DNA from 4 places in the Dorea sp. genome. Region 1 is predicted to be linked to each of the others. Evidence: predicted binding sites of a transcription regulator. Region 1 holds the regulator's gene; each other region holds the start of a gene.
The links. Region 1 encodes Rex, which represses fermentation and respiration genes when NADH is low (regulators of the CRP and FNR family bind a similar motif). Its sites were predicted from a motif close to ATTGTTAANTANTTAACAAT; they were not measured.
Positions count from the first base shown of each region.

Region 2: a site for Rex is predicted at 3,073-3,092, ahead of rsxC (electron transport complex subunit RsxC). Genes of this name have one in related genera too.
Region 3: a site for Rex is predicted at 2,810-2,829, ahead of ACWJAF_RS10245 (NAD(P)-binding protein). Genes of this name have one in related genera too.
Region 4: a site for Rex is predicted at 2,314-2,333, ahead of pckA (phosphoenolpyruvate carboxykinase (ATP)). Genes of this name have one in related genera too.

Region 1 covers NZ_CDRRQK010000002.1:14,102-19,393, forward strand. The annotation lists gene alr (alanine racemase) at 1-1,105, opposite strand, end outside; gene ACWJAF_RS01085 (NAD(P)H-hydrate dehydratase) at 1,111-2,610, opposite strand; gene ACWJAF_RS01090 (redox-sensing transcriptional repressor Rex) at 2,787-3,428, opposite strand; gene ACWJAF_RS01095 (ABC-F family ATP-binding cassette domain-containing protein) at 3,594-5,292, shown strand, end outside.
Region 2 covers NZ_CDRRQK010000003.1:41,106-46,397, forward strand. The annotation lists gene ACWJAF_RS02125 (NAD(P)/FAD-dependent oxidoreductase) at 1-73, shown strand, start outside; gene cmk ((d)CMP kinase) at 152-808, shown strand; gene ispH (4-hydroxy-3-methylbut-2-enyl diphosphate reductase) at 915-1,772, shown strand; gene rpsA (30S ribosomal protein S1) at 1,753-2,841, shown strand; gene rsxC (electron transport complex subunit RsxC) at 3,194-4,516, shown strand; gene ACWJAF_RS02150 (RnfABCDGE type electron transport complex subunit D) at 4,566-5,292, shown strand, end outside.
Region 3 covers NZ_CDRRQK010000021.1:44,195-49,486, forward strand. The annotation lists gene ACWJAF_RS10240 ([FeFe] hydrogenase, group A) at 1-823, opposite strand, end outside; gene ACWJAF_RS10245 (NAD(P)-binding protein) at 817-2,649, opposite strand; gene ACWJAF_RS10250 (bL17 family ribosomal protein) at 2,901-3,437, opposite strand; gene ACWJAF_RS10255 (DNA-directed RNA polymerase subunit alpha) at 3,528-4,487, opposite strand; gene rpsD (30S ribosomal protein S4) at 4,517-5,110, opposite strand; gene rpsK (30S ribosomal protein S11) at 5,177-5,292, opposite strand, start outside.
Region 4 covers NZ_CDRRQK010000014.1:40,786-46,077, forward strand. The annotation lists gene leuC (3-isopropylmalate dehydratase large subunit) at 1-154, shown strand, start outside; gene ACWJAF_RS07935 (3-isopropylmalate dehydratase small subunit) at 154-645, shown strand; gene thrC (threonine synthase) at 668-2,155, shown strand; gene pckA (phosphoenolpyruvate carboxykinase (ATP)) at 2,440-4,044, shown strand; RNA gene ssrS (6S RNA) at 4,126-4,307, shown strand; gene ACWJAF_RS07955 (SpoIID/LytB domain-containing protein) at 4,570-5,292, shown strand, end outside.

The DNA of each region.
Region 1 (5,292 bases):
TCTTATTCAGCACACATACAAATTCATAATTGAATCTGCCCGATAATTCTGCCAGTGTATCCACCGGAAGATATTCTTTTCCATTTCGTCCGAAAATCGTAACTTTATCTCCAAATTCCACATCTTCAATTGCAGTAACATCTACCATGAACTGATCCATACACACACGTCCGATAATCGGTGCCTTCTGTCCGTGGATCAGTACATATCCTTTATTAGACAGACTTCTTGGATATCCGTCTCCATATCCAACAGGAATCGTTGCAACTTTTGTCGGCTTTGTCGTTACATAAGTTCCACCATAGCTTACCTGCTTTCCTTCTGTCAGCCATTTTACATGCGCTACATGACTGATCAGCTCCATTGCAGGTTTCAGTGGAACATTTTCTTTTTCCACTTCATCCGACGGATACATACCATACGTTGTGATTCCCGCACGGACAATATCCATATTGGCATCCTTTACGTCAATGATACCCGCACTGTTTGAACAGTGATAATATGAAAATGTAACATTTCTCTTTTTCAGTTCTTCTTTCATCCAGAGATATTTTTCGAGCTGTTCATTGGTAAATGTCTTATCTCCTTCATCTGCTTTTGAAAAATGTGTAAACATTCCTTCCATAACAATATTCGGAAGCTTACTGATCTTTGCGATCACATCTGCATTTTCTTTTGTAATCTGAAATCCAAGTCTTGACATTCCCGTATCCAGTTTGATATGTGCATAGACTTTACAATCCATCGCTGCCGCAAGTTCTGATACTTCTTTTGCCATCTCATAGCTGTAAAGTGTCATACGGACTTCATTACGCAACATAACTTCCCACTGATCCGGGAAAATGCACCCCAGCACCAGTACCGGCTTTTTCAGGCACGCATCTTTTAACAAAATAGCCTCATCCAGTGTCGCAACCGCATAACCCCAGATATAATCTTTTGCTTCCAGAAGTCTTGCGATCTGTACAGCACCGTGTCCATAACCATCCATCTTAATAACGGCCATGATCTGGGTACCTTCCTCGATATTCTTCTTCATCATCTCTATATTATATTCAACCGCATCCAAATCGACTCTGGCTAAAACTCTTGTATATTGTTTCACTGTTATTATTCCTCCAGTTCCATTAATGCTTTACTGATATATTCTATCAGATCTCTCGCCATTACACTATATACGCCTTTTTCAATTTTTGCAAGGTCACCGGACAATCCATGTACATAAGTACCAAGAGAAGCTGCTTCTTCCAGCTCTTTTCCCTGTGCCATAAATCCCGCAATGATACCTGCAAGCACATCACCGGATCCTGCTTTTGCCATAGCACAGTTACCTGTCTGATTTAACCGGATTCCTCTTTCTTCTCCTGCGATCAGCGTTCTGGAATCTTTTAACACACATACAATACGAAGTGTCTCCGCAAATTGTTTTAAGAACTCCACTCTGTCTTTTTTCAGATTTTCTACAGAATCTCCTGTTACTCTTGACATTTCCTTCATATGTGGTGTGATCACAAATCTTCTTCCTTCTATATGTCTTAAATAATTCTTATTATCTGCCAGAAGATTCAGCCCATCTGCATCAATCAGACATGGAACTCTTACATAATCAATCACTGTTTTTAATATTCTTTCTGCCGTTTTACTTTGTCCAAGTCCTGATCCGACACAGACTGCATCTGCCCACTCCAGTAACCGGATTACTTCTACCTGTTCAAAATCTTCATATGTCGTAATGATTGCTTCCGGAAGAAGTGTCTGAAGAATCGCCCTGTTGTCTTTTGCAGTATATATTCTCACAAGTCCGGCTCCTGCCATATATGCAGCATGCGCATTCAGATATGCGGCTCCTGCCATGCCCTTACTTCCTGCAATTATCAGTAGTTTTCCATAACTTCCTTTGTTAGAATCTTCTTCTCTTTTTGGAAGGAGCTTTCTGTAATCTTCTTTTTCATCACTTTTTACTATATCCGTATCATCCATCAGCGGCTGCGCAGAGATCCCGATATCCCAGACAACCGTTTTTCCGGCATATTTTCTTCCCTGTGCCAGTTCCAGTCCAAGCTTTTTGAACTGAAATGTGACCGTATAATCCGCCTCAAATGCACATCCAAGCACACATCCTGTTGTTGCAGATAATCCGGAAGGGATATCTACTGCAAACCTTACTGCATCCTGTGCATTCATCCATTCTATTACCTGTCTGTAAATTCCGTCCACATCACGGCTGAGACCGACACCGAATACCGCATCAATCACCAGACTGTAATGTCCGTCTTCCGGTATACAGTATCTGACTTTTCCGCCGCATGCCTCCAGTTTCCTGATCTGTTCTTTCGTTTCTTTCGTGCAATGCTCCGCATCTCCTACCAGAAATGCCTGTACTTTATAATCTTTTTCTAATAACATTCTCGCAATTGCGAATCCGTCCCCTCCGTTGTTTCCCGTTCCACATACGACACAGACATCCGAAAAATCCATTTTTTCCTGTTCCATTATCTGTATACATCCGTCTGCGGCACGTTCCATTAATTCCAGTGACGGAACACCTAACTTCTGAATGGTATATTGATCTGCAGATTTCATCTGCGCTGCATTTACCAAATACTGCATATCATCATCTCCCAACTGACATATTTACGCAACCTGAATCCTGATAATTTTGATAAAGGTACTTTGGTAATCTACAGAAGCCGCCACTGGCGGCTTCTGTAGAACACAAGTTGACAAAAGGACGTGTAAAAGTATATCCGCCTTACAGATTACTCTTACACGTCATTTTTATGTTTTTATTTATGATCTTCTTTGTAGCGGCTGATGTTATAAGACAGCTGCATCAGACTCTCTGATAAATGCACATTTTCAACCACAACATTATCTGGAAGGTTCAGATCTGTATGTGCAAAATTCCAGATAGCCCGCACACCGTTTTCCACCAGCATGTTTGCTACTTCAATTGCTTTTTCCTTCGGAATTGTAAGAACAGCAATATCTATATCATTGTTCTGTACAAATGTCTTCAGATCATCCATCATACGGATCGGCACACCACGGATCGATACGCCCTGAAGTCTTGGATTGACATCAAAAATCCCTCTCAGGATAAAACCACGGTTTTCAAAAGCTGCATAATTTGCCAGTGCCTGCCCAAGATTTCCGGCACCGATAATAATAATATTATGATCTTCTTCCAAACCTAATATCTTTCCAATCTCCGTATATAAATACTTTACATTATAACCATATCCCTGTTGTCCGAATCCTCCGAAGTTATTAAGATCCTGACGGATCTGAGATGCTGTTACTTTCATGCGCTTGCTCAGATCATTCGAAGAGATACGTTCTACACCATTTTCCAACAGTTCACCCAAATATCTGTAATACCTCGGCAGTCTTCTGATGACAGCACGAGAAATCTCTCTTTCTTCCAATATATTCACCCTTCCAATCTTAGTCTAGGATAATTATATAAAATTGAAAGATTATTGTCAAACTATTGTTGAATTTTATACAATTTCCGTTATAATAAAGTAGCATATGCAAATGCATTTTAGGAATACAGACAGAATAATGTATCCATATTTAGGAGGAAATTTATGATATTAGCATGTCACGGGATCCAGAAATCCTTTGGGGAACATCTCATTGTGAATGATGGATCTTTTCATATAGAGGATCATGAAAAAGCCGCTCTCGTCGGACCGAACGGAGCGGGAAAATCGACCCTTCTTAAGATGATCGTCGGTGAACTTGCACCGGACGGAGGGAATGTCATCCTCACAAAGGGGAAGACCTTAGGCTACCTGGCCCAGCATCAGGAAATGCAGAGTGGGAACACCATTTACGAAGAAGTAAAGACCGCAAAATCCGATATTATCGCGATGGAACGGCGTATCCGCGAGATCGAGATGGAATTAAAGCACCTATCCGGCGAAGCCTTAAATGACCGGTTAGAAACTTATAACCGCCTTACTGCGGCTTTCGAGCGCGAAAATGGTTATGCATATGAAAGCGAGATCACCGGTGTTTTAAAGGGGCTTGGTTTTACAGAAACTGATTTTACAAAACCCGTAGATACTCTTTCCGGAGGTCAGAAAACCCGTGTTTCCCTTGGCAAACTTCTGCTCACGAAACCGGATATTCTGCTTCTGGATGAGCCGACCAACCACCTGGATCTGAACTCCATCGCATGGCTGGAAACCTATCTTTTAAACTATCAGGGAGCCGTACTTATCGTCTCACATGACCGTTATTTTCTAAACAAAGTTGTGACAAAAGTTCTGGAAATCGAGCTTGGCACTCTTCGTACTTACATGGGAAATTACAGCGATTATGCTGCCAAGAAGCAGCAGCTCCGTGATATCCGTCTGAAAGAATACCTGAATCAGCAGCAAGAAATCAAGCATCAGGAAGCTGTCATCGAAAAGCTGCGTTCTTTCAACCGCGAAAAATCAATCAAGCGGGCAGAAAGTCGTGAAAAAATGCTTGAAAAGATGCAGACCATCGAAAAACCGGTGGAAGTCAATACCGACATCCATCTGAAACTTGAACCTTCCTGCGTCAGCGGTAACGACGTCTTAACCATCGAGCACTTATGCAAATCATTTCCGGGGCAGGAATTATTTACAGATATTAATCTGGAGATCAAACGTGGCGAGCATGTGGCTGTGATCGGTGATAACGGAACCGGTAAAACCACGCTCTTAAAAATATTGAACCATGTCATTGCAGCCGACTCCGGAACTTACACCCTTGGCTCCAATGTAAAAATCGGTTACTACGACCAGGAACATCATGTACTTCATATGGAAAAGACCATTTTTGATGAAATCTCTGATGATTACCCGGCACTTACCAATACAGAGATCCGCAATGTACTTGCTGCCTTCCTTTTCACAGGAGACGATGTATTCAAACAGATCAGCTCTTTGAGCGGTGGGGAACGAGGACGTGTTTCTCTTGCAAAGCTGATGCTTTCAGAGGCGAATTTCCTGATCCTCGATGAGCCGACCAACCACCTGGATATTGCATCAAAAGAAATTCTGGAAAATGCGCTGAATGATTATACCGGCACAGTACTTTACGTTTCACATGACCGTTATTTTATCAACCAGACTGCAACCCGTATTCTGGATCTTGTCAATCATACATTTGTCAACTACATTGGCAATTATGACTATTATCTGGAGAAAAAAGAAGAACTTACCACAGCCTATGCCGGCACTTCTGCTTCACCGGATCCGGACAGTACTTCTGAAAGATCTGTCTCTGAATCCAAGCTCAGCTGGCAGGAAC
Region 2 (5,292 bases), on a different contig from region 1:
AGTAACTGGTGGTTTTAATCTACAGATTGCGTGGTCAACAGCGTATGCTGCAGGAACAGGAATTGAATCATAAGAATATAGTGTAAGCAGTTTAAATACTTAAGTATGCAAGAATTAAAAGATAAAAATGAAAGACAAGGAGTAGGAAATCATGGGATATAACGTAGCAATCGACGGACCTGCAGGCGCAGGAAAAAGTACTATCGCAAAACTGGTAGCAAAGGAAAAAGGATACATTTACGTAGACACAGGTGCGATGTACAGAGGGCTTGCGATACATTTCCTTGATAAAGGGATTCAAAAAGGTGAGACAGAAAAGGTAATCGAGGCATGCAAAGATGCAGAGGTTACGATTGCTTATGAGGACGGTGTGCAGCATGTGTATCTGAATGGAAAAGATATTACAGCACGCCTTCGCAATGAAGAGGTTGGTAATATGGCATCTGTGACATCAGCAATTCCGGAAGTGAGAAAGAAACTTTTGGAATTACAGCAGAATCTGGCGAAGACACAGGATGTGATCATGGATGGAAGAGATATCGGAACATGTGTACTTCCGGATGCGGATGTAAAGATTTTTCTGACAGCCAGTGTTGAAACAAGAGCAAAAAGACGTTATCAGGAACTTCTGGAAAAAGGAGAACCGTGCAATCTGGAAGAGATTGCGCACGATATTGAAGAACGTGATAACAGAGATATGAACCGTGAGATCGCTCCGTTAAAGCAGGCAGATGATGCAGTGCTGGTCGACAGTTCGGATATGACGATCGAAGAGGTTGTTCAGACGATTGTAGATCTGTGCAGATAAGAATATGCCGGAAGGTCCGGGTAATGAGGAAAAATCTCCGGGATGATGCAGGAATTGCCGGGAAAATCACGGCAATAAAGATTGGTAACAGGAAGGAACAACATATATGAATGTAGAACTTGCGAAGACAGCGGGCTTTTGTTTTGGTGTGAAACGTGCCGTTGATACAGTGTATGAACAAGTGGAAAAGCACCAGAATGAGAAAATCTTCACTTACGGACCGATTATTCACAATGAAGAAGTGATTAAGGATCTGAGAAGCCATGGTGTGGAAGTGATTCAGGATGAAGAAGAACTCCGGACGGTGGATGCAGATGTAGTTGTAATCCGTTCCCATGGTGTGGCAAAATATATTTATGACATCATGGATGAAAGAGGAATCGCATGTGTAGATGCGACTTGTCCATTTGTAAAAAAGATTCACAAGATTGTGGCGGAAGAAAGCGAAAAAGGCTCTTATATTATAATTATTGGAAACAGCGAACATCCTGAGGTAGAGGGTATCAAGGGATGGGCAGGTGACCAGGTAAGTGTTATACAGACACCGGAAGATGCAGAACGGTTTGAACTGGTCCGAAAAGAGCAAAAAGTATGTATCGTGGCCCAGACGACATTTAACTACAATAAATTCAAAGAATTAGTTGAAATTATTTCAAAAAAGAGGTATGATATAGTTGTTTTAAATACGATTTGCAATGCGACAAAAGAAAGGCAGACAGAAGCCCGTCAAATTGCAGCGAGAGTAGATGCTATGGTTGTGATAGGTGATAAGCGTAGTTCGAATACTCAGAAGCTATTTGAAATCTGCAAAGAGGAATGTTTGAATACGTACTATATACAGACACTTGACGATTTGGATATTAATCAATTAAGGTCCGTGGAATCAGTAGGTATTACAGCAGGGGCATCCACGCCCAATAAAATAATTGAGGAGGTTCAAAATAATGTCAGAATTAACTTTTGAACAAATGTTGGAAGAGTCTTTTAAGACAATAAGAAATGGAGAGGTTGTAGATGGTACAGTCATCGACGTTAAACCTGATGAAATCATCTTGAATATAGGCTACAAAGCAGACGGTATCATTACAAGAAACGAATATACTAACGAGGCAAATGTTGATCTTACAACAGTTGTATCAGTTGGTGACACAATGAGCGCAAAAGTTCTTAAAGTAAACGACGGAGAAGGACAGGTTCTCCTGACATATAAGAGACTTGCAGCAGAAAAAGGAAACGAAAGATTAAAAGAAGCATTCGAGAATCACGAAGTGTTAAAGGCTCCTGTAACACAGATTCTTGGTGGTGGATTAAGCGTTGTTGTTGATGAAGCAAGAGTATTCATTCCAGCAAGCCTTGTTTCAGACACATATGAAAAAGACTTGAGCAAATATCAGGGACAGGAGATCGAGTTCGTGATCAGCGAGTTCAATCCTAGAAGAAACCGCGTGATCGGTGACAGAAGACAGCTTCTTGTTGCTGAGCGTGCTGAAAAACAGAAAGAATTATTCGAGAAGATCAGCGTAGGTGACAGAATGGAAGGAACTGTAAAGAATGTTACAGATTTCGGAGCATTCATCGACCTCGGTGGAGTAGATGGACTTCTTCACATCTCTGAGATGTCCTGGGGACGTGTTGAGAATCCTAAGAAAGTATTCCAGGTTGGCGATAAAGTAGAAGTTATGATCAAAGACATCCACGATACAAAGATCGCACTCAGCCTGAAATTCCCAGAGTCTAATCCATGGGCTAATGCAGCAGAGAATTATGCAGTTGGAACTGTTATCACAGGTAAAGTTGCAAGAATGACAGATTTTGGTGCATTCGTAGAGCTTGCTCCTGGAGTAGACGCATTACTTCATGTATCACAGATTTCAAGAGCTCATGTTGACAAACCATCTGATGTACTTTCAGTTGGACAGGAGATCACAGCTAAGATTGTAGATCTGAACGAAGCTGAGAAGAAGATCAGCCTGAGCATGAAAGCTTTAGAGCAGCCAGCAGAAGAAGCAGCTGAAGAGACAGATGCTGAATAATATTGAAGCAGAATAATATCAAGTAAGATATAAAAGAAGCAGAAAGGATAGAGGAAAACCTCTATCCTTTCTACGCCTACATCGTTGGTACAACGCACGATTGGTGTATATTTTAGTCAGAAAATTGAGTTTTTTGAAATTATATTTATGTTGTGCCGCGAATTTGAGAACCTGCCACCGGCAGGTTTTCTGCGTGTTGTAGGATATAGAGGAAAATTTATAATTATATGCATTGTTAAAAATGCAACAAGATGTTTCCGAAAATATACACGGAATTCGTCATTTTCTATAGAAAATTGCCTGTAATTCCTGTATATTATATAAAGAGTAAATAGGAAGGAAGGAAAAAAGGATGGCATTGTTAACATTTAAGGGTGGAATTCACCCGGATGACGGCAAGAGCCTGGCTAAAGATAAGGCAATTGTCGAAGTAAAACCTAAGGGCAATCTGGTATATCCGGTATCGCAGCATATCGGTGCTCCGGCGAATCCAGTAGTAGCCGTTGGCGATCATGTTTTAAAAGGCCAGATGATAGCAGAGGCGGGAGGATTTGTATCAGCCCCTATCTATGCATCCGTATCAGGAACTGTAAAAGCTATCGCACCACATCTGAATCCAACAGGAGGAAGAGTGAACAGCATCGTAATTGAAAACGATGGTGAGTACAAAGAAGTAGAATATCCAGCTGTAACTCCGCTGGAAGAGATGAGCAAAGAAGACATTCTGAATGCAATCGGAACCGCAGGAGTTGTTGGAATGGGAGGAGCAGGTTTCCCTACAAAAGTAAAACTGTCTCCAAAAGAGCCAGAAAAGATTGATTACATTATTGCAAACTGTGCAGAATGTGAACCATACATTACAGCTGACTACAGAACAATGATCGAGACACCTGAAAAGCTTGTCGGCGGTATGAAAATCATTCTCCGTCTGTTTGATAATGCAAAAGGTATCTTCGGAGTAGAAGATAACAAACCAGACTGTATTGAAAAGTTAAAAGAACTGACAAAAGATGAGCCACGTATCGAGGTTATGGCACTGAAGACAAAGTATCCTCAGGGTGGTGAGCGTCAGCTGATCTACGCAACCACAGGACGTGCAATTAATTCGACTATGCTTCCGGCAGATGCAGGATGTGTTGTTGACAACGTTGCAACTATGGTAAGTATTTATCAGGCTGTAGTAGAAGGAAAACCTTCTATGGAACGTGTCGTTACAGTAAGTGGAGACGCAGTTGCAGAACCAGGTAACTTCCGTGTGCCATTTGGTATCAACCAGCAGGAACTGGTAGAAGCAGCAGGCGGATTCAAGACAGAGCCTGAGAAATTGATCTCCGGTGGACCGATGATGGGATTCTCTATGTTCTCATTAGACGTACCTGTAACAAAGACTTCTTCATCTATCCTTGGATTTACAAAAGATGAAGTTGCTAAGATGGAGCCATCTGCATGTATCAACTGTGGACGTTGTGTAGAAGCCTGTCCAAGCCGCCTGATCCCATCAAGACTGGCGGATTATGCAGAACACCATGATGAAGAGAAATTTACAAAACATGAAGGAATGGAATGTATGGAATGTGGTTCCTGCAGTTTTGTATGTCCAGCTAAGCGTCCGCTGAAACAGGCAATCGGATCTATGAGAAAGATTGTAATGGCGAACCGTAGAAAGAAAAAATAATACGAGAAAGAAGAAGAGGTGAACAAAAGTGAGTGAGAACAGTTTGAAAATGTCATCTTCACCACATATTCGTTCCAAAGCGACTACCAGTAATATCATGATGCTGGTGGCCATCGCACTTTTGCCGGCATCTGCATTTGGTGTATGGAACTTTGGACTGCCAGCATTCGGAATGCTCGTTACAACAACAGTTGTAGCAGTATTGACAGAATACATATACGAGAAATTGATGCATAAGAAAATTACGATTAATGACTGGAGTGCAGCAGTAACAGGTCTGTTACTCGGACTGAATATGCCTCCTACAGCACCATGGTGGATGGGAGCTATCGGTAGTGTATTTGCAATCCTGATCGTAAAACAGTTATTTGGAGGTCTGGGACAGAACTTCATGAACCCGGCTCTTGGAGCAAGATGTTTCCTGTTACTTTCATTTACAAGCCAGATGACAAGCTTTGTATATGACGGTGTGACAGGTGCAACACCACTGGCTGAGTTAAAGGCTGGTAATGCAGTTAATACAATGGATATGCTGATCGGTAAAATTCCTGGAACAATCGGTGAGACTTCTGTGATCGCAATTGTGATCGGAGCAATCTTCCTGATCCTTATGGGAGTTATTGATCTTAGAATTCCTGGAACATATATCGTTACATTTGTAATCTTTGTCGGAATCTTCGGACATGTTGCAAATCCGGATGTTGGATTCTTTGACCCACAGTATATTACAGCACATCTTTGTGGTGGTGGACTGATGCTTGGTGCATGGTTCATGG
Region 3 (5,292 bases), on a different contig from region 1:
TGATTGTCAGATCGGCTGAAAATGTTGTGTCGAATGTATAATCGACTCCCATTCTCTTCAAAGCATCAAGGATCTTTCCGACGGTTGCTTCTTCATCAGAAAGTCCGAATTCTTCACCCCATGCTGCTCTTACAGCCGGAGCAACCTGTGCAACTACGATCTTTTCCGGATCTGCAATTGCATCCCATACATCTTCTGTATCATCTCTTACTCTTAAAGCACCTACCGGGCAATGTGTAATACATTGTCCACATAATGTACATGCTGCTTCTTCAATTGTTCTGTGTCCAGCCACATTGATCGTTGTTCTTGATCCAGTTCCCTCTACATCCCATATGCCGAGTCCCTGTACTTTGTCACATACCTGGACACAACGCATACATTTGATACATTTGGACGAATCTCTGATCAGCGGGAATTCTTTGTTCCATGGCTGTCTTTCTATCTCCATCTTAAATGGAATCTCTATAATATTCAGATCATTTGCTACCTTCTGCAGACTACAATTACCACTTCTTGAGCAGGTTACGCATTCGCAGTCGTGCTGTGAAAGTATCAGTTCTACTGTTGTTCTTCTGTGTTTTCTTACTTTTGGGCTGTTCGTATGGATAACCATACCTTCTTTTGCCACATTGTTGCAGGATGTGATAAGTTTATCTTTTCCTTCCAGTTCTACCACACAGACACGACAGGCTGCTATCTCATTGATTCCCTTCAGATAACATAACTTTGGAATCGGTATCCCGTTCTGGGCTGCAGCTTCCATGATTGTGGTATTCTCTTCTACCGATATCTGCTTTCCGTCTATTGTAAGATTTACCATAATGTCTCTCTGCCTCCCTTAAATATACCGTATCCGAAATGATCGCAGCGCAGACATCTGCTTGCTTCCTGCTTTGCTTCTTTTTCTGTCATACAGTTTTCTACTGCTTCAAAATCACATACTCGTTCGCATGCTTCTCTTTCTGTCAGATTCACTCTGCCGCAAGGTGTACGGTCATCCAGATGTGCTTCCGGAATCTCTACATCACAGGAAATTTCATGATGATATCCAAGATATTCATCAATGTTCGCTGCTACAACCTTAGCTGCTGCAATTGCTTTGATTACCGATGCCGGTCCACTTGCACAGTCTCCTCCTGCAAATACACCAGGTAAATTCTCGAACGCACCTGTACTCTTTGTGACGATCTTTCCACGTTCTACCGGAATACCTGCCTGTTCAAAGTGATGTGTCTCAATATTCTGACCGATTGCAACGATCAGTACATCACATGGTATATAAATATCTTCTTCTCCCGTTGGTTTGATACTTGCTCTTCCATCACGGATAGAACTTACCATCTGTGGAGTCACATAGATTCCTTTTACATGATGGTTCTCATCTACATCAATGGATGCCGGTGCTTTTAAAGTCTGTAATTCGATACCTTCTGCTACCGCACCTTCGATTTCTCCCGGAAGTGCTGTCATATCCGCTACACGACGTCTGTAAACGATGCTTACTTTCTTAGCACCAAGACGTTTTGCCGTACGTACCGCATCCATCGATACGTTACCACCACCGATAACAGCAACTTCTTTTCCTGTCAGATCCATGATCTGGTTCTTTCCTACATTTCTAAGGAACTGAACAGCTGACAGAATACCGTCTGCATCTTCATTCTCCAGACCTAATTTTTTATCTGTGCTGGCACCGATTGTAATCAGTACTACATCATACTGCTGTCTTAATTCCTGAATCGTGATATCCTGACCGATCTTAAGTCCATTTTTCACCTGGACTCCTGTTTTCAGGATTGCACGGATATCATCATCCAGACGTTCCTTTGGAAGACGGTAGTTCGGAATTCCATAACGAAGCATTCCTCCAAGTTCCGGAAGCATCTCATATACGGTTGTCTGATGTCCCATCAACTGCAGATAATATGCTGCACTGAGTCCTCCAGGTCCACCTCCAAGAATGGCAATCTTTTTACCTGTGCTTGGTGCACACTGAGGTGGATCTACTTCACCGGCAAAATCTGCTGCTACACGTTTTAATCCTCTGATATTGATAGAATCATCTACCATATTTCTACGGCATCTTGCCTCACATGGATGTTCACAGATGAATCCACATGTTGTCGGGAATGGATTATCTTTTCTAAGCAGACGTATTGCATCTGCATATCTTCCTTCTCCTACCAGTGCTACATATCCCGGAATATCTACATGTGCCGGACATAATGATACACAAGGTACCGGCTGATTATATGTACAGGTACATCTTCCGTTCTGAATATGTTCAACGTAGTCATCGCGGTAACCGATCAGTCCCTTATATACCATATTTGCAGCTTCGTATCCGATTGCACAATCTGCCGATTCCATAATCGAAAGGGCTGTCTGCTCCATAATATCCAGTGTCTGCATGGTTGCTTTTCCATCCAGTACTTCACGGATAAAATTATTCAGCTGTCCAAGTCCGATACGGCATGGAACACATTTTCCACATGTCTGCGCATGACAAAGCTCCAGAAAAGCTCTCGCCATATCTACCGGACATAATCCCGGTGGACTTGATTCTATTCTTCTTTCCAGATCCTTATAAAGACCTTCCATTACGATCTTTGCTCTTTTTGGAGAGGCTATCTCAAGTCTGCTCATTCTTTATTCCTACCTTCCACTTTACAATTTTTCAACTTTTAATTCAAAAATTTTCAATTATCAGATTTTTGCATTATTCGACATCAAGTGTGTTAACGATATTATATCATTTATTTGAGAATTTGTAATCATTTTTAATAATAGTAGTTAATTTAACGCTATAGTCAGAATTTTAACAAACAAAAAAAAACTATTGCACTAATAATTCAGTACAATAGTCTTTTATTATATCGCTTTAAATTGACATCTAACTATACAAGTTCGATCAGAACTTCCATAGCTGCGTCACCTTTACGCTGACCGATCTTAACGATTCTTGTGTATCCACCGTTACGATCTGCATACTTAGGAGCGATCTCATCAAATAATTTAGCTACGAGATCAACTTCTTTTGTATTTTTCTTCTTTCCAGCCTGTGCAGTTGGAACTTCCTTTACAGGATAAAGAACCTTCAGCATCTGACGACGAGCATGCAGTCTGCTTGGCATATCCTTTTTGATTGTTTTATCAACTTCGTCATATACAGTAACTTTCTTACCATCTACAACTTCTTTTACTCTCTTGCCATCTTTATCTTTGCGGGCAACTTTAGCTTTTACAGTAACTTCTTCGAAGTTATCTTTTTCTTTAACAGCTAATGCAATAAGACCCTCAGCGATCTTGCGGATCTCTTTAGCCTTAGCTTCTGTTGTAACGATCTTTCCGTTGTTCAGAAGTGCTGTTACCTGGTTTCTTAATAATGCTTTTCTCTGGCTTGATGTTCTGCCAAGTTTTCTATATTTTGCCATTTTAAATTTCCTCCATTATAACACTTGGTTATGCTTCTTCGGGCTTACTAGCCAAATGCTCTGCCATGCACTTTCGGGCTTACTGACAGATTATTCTTCACCTTTACTCAGGCTTAAGCCTAACTCATCTAATTTTGCAAGTACTTCTTCCAGAGACTTACGTCCAAGGTTACGTACTTTCATCATATCTTCCGGTGTTCTATTTGTCAGTTCTTCTACTGTATTGATACCAGCTCTCTTCAGGCAGTTGTATGAACGAACAGAAAGTTCTAATTCATCAATGCTCATCTCGAGAACTTTTTCTTTCTCGTCATCTTCTTTTTCAATCATAACTTCTGCAGCCTGTGCTACTTCTGACAGATCGATAAAGAGCTTCAGATGCTCGCTAAGTACCTTTGCAGCCAAACTTACAGCTTCATCCGGAAGCAGTGTGCCGTTTGTATATACATCCAATGTAAGTTTATCAAAGTCTGTAATCTGTCCGACACGGGTATTCTCTACTGTAAGGTTCACTCGTTCCACTGGAGTGTAGATAGAATCAATTGGAATCACTGCGATTGGCAGTTCGTCATTCTTATTCTTATCAGCACTCACGTAGCCTCTTCCATTTGTAATGGTAAGTTCCATATACAATTTGCTGTCTGCACCGCCATTTAATGTAGCGATTACAGTTTCCGGATTCATGATTTCAATATCCTGATCCACCTGAATATCAGCTGCTGTTACAACTCCTTCGCCTTCAAACTCGATATAAGCTGTTTTAGGCTCATCAGATTCAGATGTGTTCTTGATTGCCAGAGATTTCAGGTTCATGATAATCTCAGTGACATCTTCCTTAACACCCGGAATAGAACTGAACTCATGAAGTACACCATCAATCTTAACCTGGCTGATTGCTGAACCAGGTAAAGATGAAAGCATAATTCTTCTAAGAGAATTACCTAAAGTTGTACCATAACCTCTTTCCAGAGGCTCTACAACGAATCTACCATATTTCTTATCATCTGAAATATCAGTTATTTCAATATTGGGTTTATTAAATTCAAACACTAAGTCCACCTCCTGTGGGTTACGGTTTATTATTTAGAATATAACTCGACGATTAACATCTCATCTACAGGAACATCGATTGCTTCACGTTTTGGAAGTTCTTTAACTGTTCCTTTCAGGTTTTCCAGATCAGCTTCTAACCATTCTGGAACAAGACGTCCGCCTGTAACCTCAACGATCTCTTTGTATCTTGGAGAGCTCTTCTTAGCTTCTTTGATTTCTACAACATCTCCAGCCTTTACAAGGTATGAAGGGATGTTGATCTGTTTTCCGTTTACAAGTACATGCTTGTGGTCAACGATCTGTCTTGCTTCACGTCTTGTTCTAGCAAGTCCAAGACGGAATACAACGTTGTCAAGTCTTGACTCTAAGAGTACCATCAGGTTTTCACCTGTCATACCATTCATCTTAGATGCTTTCTTGAAGTAGTTCACGAAAGGTTTCTCTAATACACCGTAGATGAATTTAGCTTTCTGTTTCTCACGTAACTGGAGACCATACTCGCTCATTTTTCTATTCGCTCTTTTTAACTGTCTGTTAGACTTTTTATCAATTCCTAAATAAACTGGATCCATTCCAAGGGATCTACATCTTTTAAGAACCGGAACTCTATTTACTGCCATGTTTTTGTTTTCCTCCTATATAATTCGGACACATACAATCCGTTAACGTAGTGAATAATAATAGTACTAGACTCTTCTGCGTTTTGGTGGACGGCAACCATTGTGTGGTACTGGTGTAACGTCTCTGATGCTTGTTACATCGATTCCGCATGCCTGCAGGGCACGAATTGCTGCTTCTCTAC
Region 4 (5,292 bases), on a different contig from region 1:
AGCCGGTGAAAAATGCGTATCTACAACAAACCGTAACTTCGTAGGAAGAATGGGACATGTAGATTCCCTGATCTATCTGGCATCACCTGAAGTAGCAGCAGCAAGTGCAATCGCAGGATATATCGCAAACCCAGAGAAAGTAGGTGACAAATAATGAAAGCTTTAGGACATGTTTTTAAATATGGAGATAACGTAGATACAGACGTAATCATTCCGGCAAGATACCTGAACTCTTATGATGCACAGGAACTTGCAAGTCACGCAATGGCTGATATTGATCCGGAATTCGTTAACAAAGTACAGCCTGGAGATATCATTGTTGCCAATAAGAACTTTGGATGCGGATCATCAAGAGAACATGCACCACTGTGTCTTAAAACAGCAGGAGTAAGCTGTGTAATCGCAGAGACATTTGCAAGAATTTTCTACCGTAATTCGATCAACATCGGACTTCCGATCATTGAATGTCCGGAAGCAGCAAAAGCAATTGAAGCAGGAGATGAAGTGGAAATTGATTTTGACAGCGGAAAGATCTACGACAGAACAAAAGGAACAGAGTTCCAGGGACAGCCATTCCCGGAATTCATGCAGAAACTGATCACAGCAGGTGGATTGGTAAAATACACAAACAGCAAGAGAAAGTAATCAATATAAGGAGAGAGTTGGCATGGGTTTATATTACAAAAGTACAAGAAATTCGAATCTGAAAGTAACAGCATCTGAAGCAATCTTAAAAGGACTGGCTCCGGACGGAGGACTTTTTGTACCATCCGAACTTCCAAAACTGGATGTATCAATGTCTGATCTGAAAGGAAAGACATATCAGGAAATCGCTTATCTCGTAATGAAGCAGTTCCTGACGGATTTTACAGAAGAAGAGCTGAAAAACTGTATTAACAAAGCATATGACAGTAAGTTCGATACAGAAGAGATTGCTCCACTTGTAAAAGTAGACGATACATATTATATGGAACTATTCCATGGTGCAACGATTGCATTTAAGGATATGGCATTATCGATTCTGCCACATCTGATGACAACTTCAGCTAAGAAAAATAATGTAAAAAATGAGATCGTAATCCTGACTGCCACATCCGGAGATACTGGAAAAGCTGCACTTGCAGGATTTGCAGACGTAGAAGGAACAAGAATCATTGTATTCTATCCAAAGAACGGAGTCAGCAAAGTACAGGAACTTCAGATGGTAACACAGAAAGGACAGAACGTAGACGTAGTAGCAATCCATGGCAACTTTGATAACGCTCAGAGTGGTGTAAAAGCAATGTTCGAAGACAAAGAACTTGCAGAGCAGCTTGCAAAGAACGGATATCAGTTCTCATCAGCAAACTCTATCAATATCGGACGTCTGGTTCCACAGGTTGTATATTATGTAAATGCATATGCAAAACTTCTGGAAAATGAAGAGATTGAAGATGGCGAGCAGATCAATGTTGTAGTTCCGACAGGAAACTTTGGAAATATCCTGGCTGCTTACTATGCAAAACAGATGGGAGTTCCGATCGACAAGCTCGTATGTGCATCAAATGATAATAAAGTACTATTTGATTTCTTCCAGACAGGAGATTACGATAAGAACAGAGAGTTCATTCTGACAACATCACCATCTATGGATATCCTGATCTCAAGCAACCTGGAACGTCTGATCTACAGAATCAGCGGAGACGATGACCAGAAGACAAAAGACATGATGGAAGCGCTGAAATCAGCTGGAAAATACACGATCACAGAAGATATGAAAGCGCGTCTGGATGATTTTGCCGCAGGATATGCAACAGAAGAAGAGTGTGCGGAAAATATCAAAAAAGTATATGACAAGACAGGATATGTCATGGATACACACACAAGTGTAGCTTCTTATGTATGTGACTGTTATCAGAAGAACAGCGGGGATACAAAGAAATGTGTCATTGCCTCTACAGCAAGCCCGTACAAATTCGTAAAGAGCGTTATGAGTGCAATCGATAAAAAATACGAGGAACAGGATGAATTTAGTCTTTTAAGCGTACTGGAAGAGACTTCAGGACGCGAGATGCCACAGGCAATCAAGGATATTCTGAATGCCAATATCCTTCATGATCTGGAATGTGATGCAGATAAGATGAAAGAAATGGTACAGGGGATTCTGGAAGTATAGAAGAGACTTCTATTAAAAATAAAGAAAATTCATAATTGATAAAAAGTATTAAATGCAAGATTTGATTTCAAATCTTGCATTTTTTGCTTCATAACGAGAAAAAAGTATTGAAAATAAAAGATTTATGAATAAAACTTGCAAAAACGCATTGTGAAAAGATTGTTAAAGTGTTGACTTTTGCGTAGAAAAATGCAATAATAAAGCAAATGCTGTTGTGGGAGAATATGAAAAAACAAAATTTATAAATATACAGCAGCAAATAAAAGAAAAGAGGTTAAATGAAGATGGCTAAAATCGATTTAAGCAAGTATGGCATTTCAGGAACGACAGAAATCGTACACAATCCTTCTTATGAATTATTATTTGAGGAAGAAACAAAACCAGAACTCGAAGGTTTTGAAAAAGGACAGGAAAGTGAACTTGGTGCAGTTAACGTAATGACTGGTATCTACACTGGACGTTCTCCTAAAGATAAGTTCATCGTAGTAGATGAGAATTCAAAAGATACTGTATGGTGGACATCTGATGAATACAAGAATGATAACCATCCTGCAACACAGGAAGCTTGGGACGCAGTAAAAGACCTTGCGCTCAAAGAACTTTCTAACAAAAAACTTTATGTTGTAGATGCATTCTGCGGAGCAAACAAAGATACACGTATGGCAATCCGTTTCATCGTAGAAGTTGCTTGGCAGGCTCATTTCGTAACAAACATGTTTATCAAACCTTCAGCAGAAGAGCTTGAGAACTTTGAGCCAGACTTCATCGTATACAATGCTTCTAAAGCAAAAGTTGAAAACTACAAAGAATTAGGACTGAACTCAGAGACAGCTGTAATGTTCAACATCACAAGCAAAGAGCAGGTTATCGTTAATACATGGTACGGCGGAGAGATGAAGAAAGGTATGTTCTCTATGATGAACTACTTCCTTCCACTTAAAGGAATGGCTTCTATGCACTGCTCAGCTAACACAGACCTTAACGGAGAAAACACAGCAATCTTCTTCGGACTTTCAGGAACAGGAAAGACAACACTTTCTACAGATCCTAAGCGTCTTCTGATCGGTGATGACGAGCACGGATGGGATGACAACGGAGTATTCAACTTCGAAGGCGGATGCTACGCTAAGGTTATCAACCTTGACAAAGAATCTGAGCCAGATATCTACAACGCAATCAAACGTAACGCTCTTCTTGAGAACGTAACACTTGATGAAAACGGAAAGATTGATTTCGCAGATAAGAGTGTAACAGAGAATACACGTGTATCTTACCCAATCGATCATATTGAAAATATCGTACGTCCAGTATCTTCAGCACCGGCAGCTAAGAATGTAATCTTCCTGTCAGCTGATGCATTCGGAGTACTTCCTCCAGTATCTGTACTGACACCAGAGCAGACACAGTACTACTTCCTGTCAGGATTCACAGCAAAACTTGCTGGTACAGAGCGTGGAATTACAGAGCCTACACCAACATTCTCAGCTTGCTTCGGACAGGCATTCCTGGAACTGCATCCTACAAAATATGCAGAAGAGCTTGTTAAGAAGATGGAGAAGAGTGGAGCAAAAGCATACCTGGTTAACACAGGATGGAACGGAACAGGAAAACGTATCTCTATCAAAGATACACGTGGAATCATCGACGCTATCTTAAACGGAGATATCAAGAACGCTCAAACAAAGACAATCCCATATTTCAACTTCGAAGTACCTACAGAACTCGTTGGCGTTGACACAGGAATCCTTGATCCTCGTGACACATATGCTGATGCAGCTGAGTGGGATGAAAAAGCAAAAGATCTTGCTGCAAGATTCATCAAGAACTTTGCTAAATACGAAGGAAATGAAGCTGGTAAAGCTTTAGTTTCAGCAGGACCACAGTTATAAGAAGCGCTAATGAATCTGATTAAAATCAGACAATTGTAAAGGGTTGTAAAATCCATGTAAATGGGTTATAATAAGTGCAGTGGAAACCTGGAATGTTCGATACTCTTGTAGTTTTGAACCTACAATACTTTAAACGGGAGTCTTACATCTCTGTAATATGTCAGGCCATCGATTTCGCAGTGGAAGGCAGAAAAGCAGATGCGGATACCCACCTAGCTGGGTGCTAGGAGTCAGAATACAGGAACCGGCATTTTGGGGAATATACAAAAGATAAAAGGCAGTCGTCTCGTACGGCTGTCTTTTTTTCGACGTGCGAAGTATACAAGACAATCTGGGCGGCAAGCTCTGGAGATATTGGAGTATGTAGGAAATGCTATCTGATGTTTGATTATCTGTAAATGACTTCCAGGAGAGTAGATGAGTGGGCTGGTCGTGTTGAGGTCAATGTTGCAAATAATACCTGTGAATGGGTTGATAGACAGTAAGTGCGAAAAAGGAAAGCAAGATTGTGGAGAGGCGGTAAATGTGAAAAAGAAAAGACATTATAGTGTATATATTACATGGATTTTATTGTTACTATGTATGATCGCAGGCCTAAAGACCGGAATAGAAGAAAGTGTCTCTGATGTTCATAAAAAAGAAGAAGGAATCTCCATACAGAGCCGGCTGGAAGAATTATTTAAAATAGGAGAAAATAAGGATGAAAGCGCACAAAATACAGACGGGGAAAACCAGACGGAACCAGATGGGACGATAGAAAACTCTGATAAGATCCGCGTGTTGATCATGACGGACGGTTATCAGGAAATCGTACATAAAGAAGCAGTACTTTCCTCAGATCAGGGACTGGTAATCCGCAGTATTTCGCCGGAAGGACCGGAAAATAGTGCAGGGGTGGAACAGACAGAAGAAATTCCCGGTAATCAGGAAGTCCGGATAGCGGCAGATGATGGAAGATTTCAGAATGGTACAATCAAGATTGAAGCCAGGAATAATGCAGAGATTACGATTAAAAATCTGCAGAGAGGATATGGGACGCCGTCTTATGCAGGAGCTTTGGAATTATACAGGACTTCGGAAGGGGTTGTGATTGTAAATGAGCTTCCGGTGGAAGATTATCTCTGTAAAGTAGTACCAAGTGAAATGCCGGCAGCGTATCAGAAGGAAGCGTTAAAAGCGCAGGCAGTTTGTGCGAGAAACTATGCGAGACGCCAGATGGAAGATTATGCATATCCGGAATATCAGGCA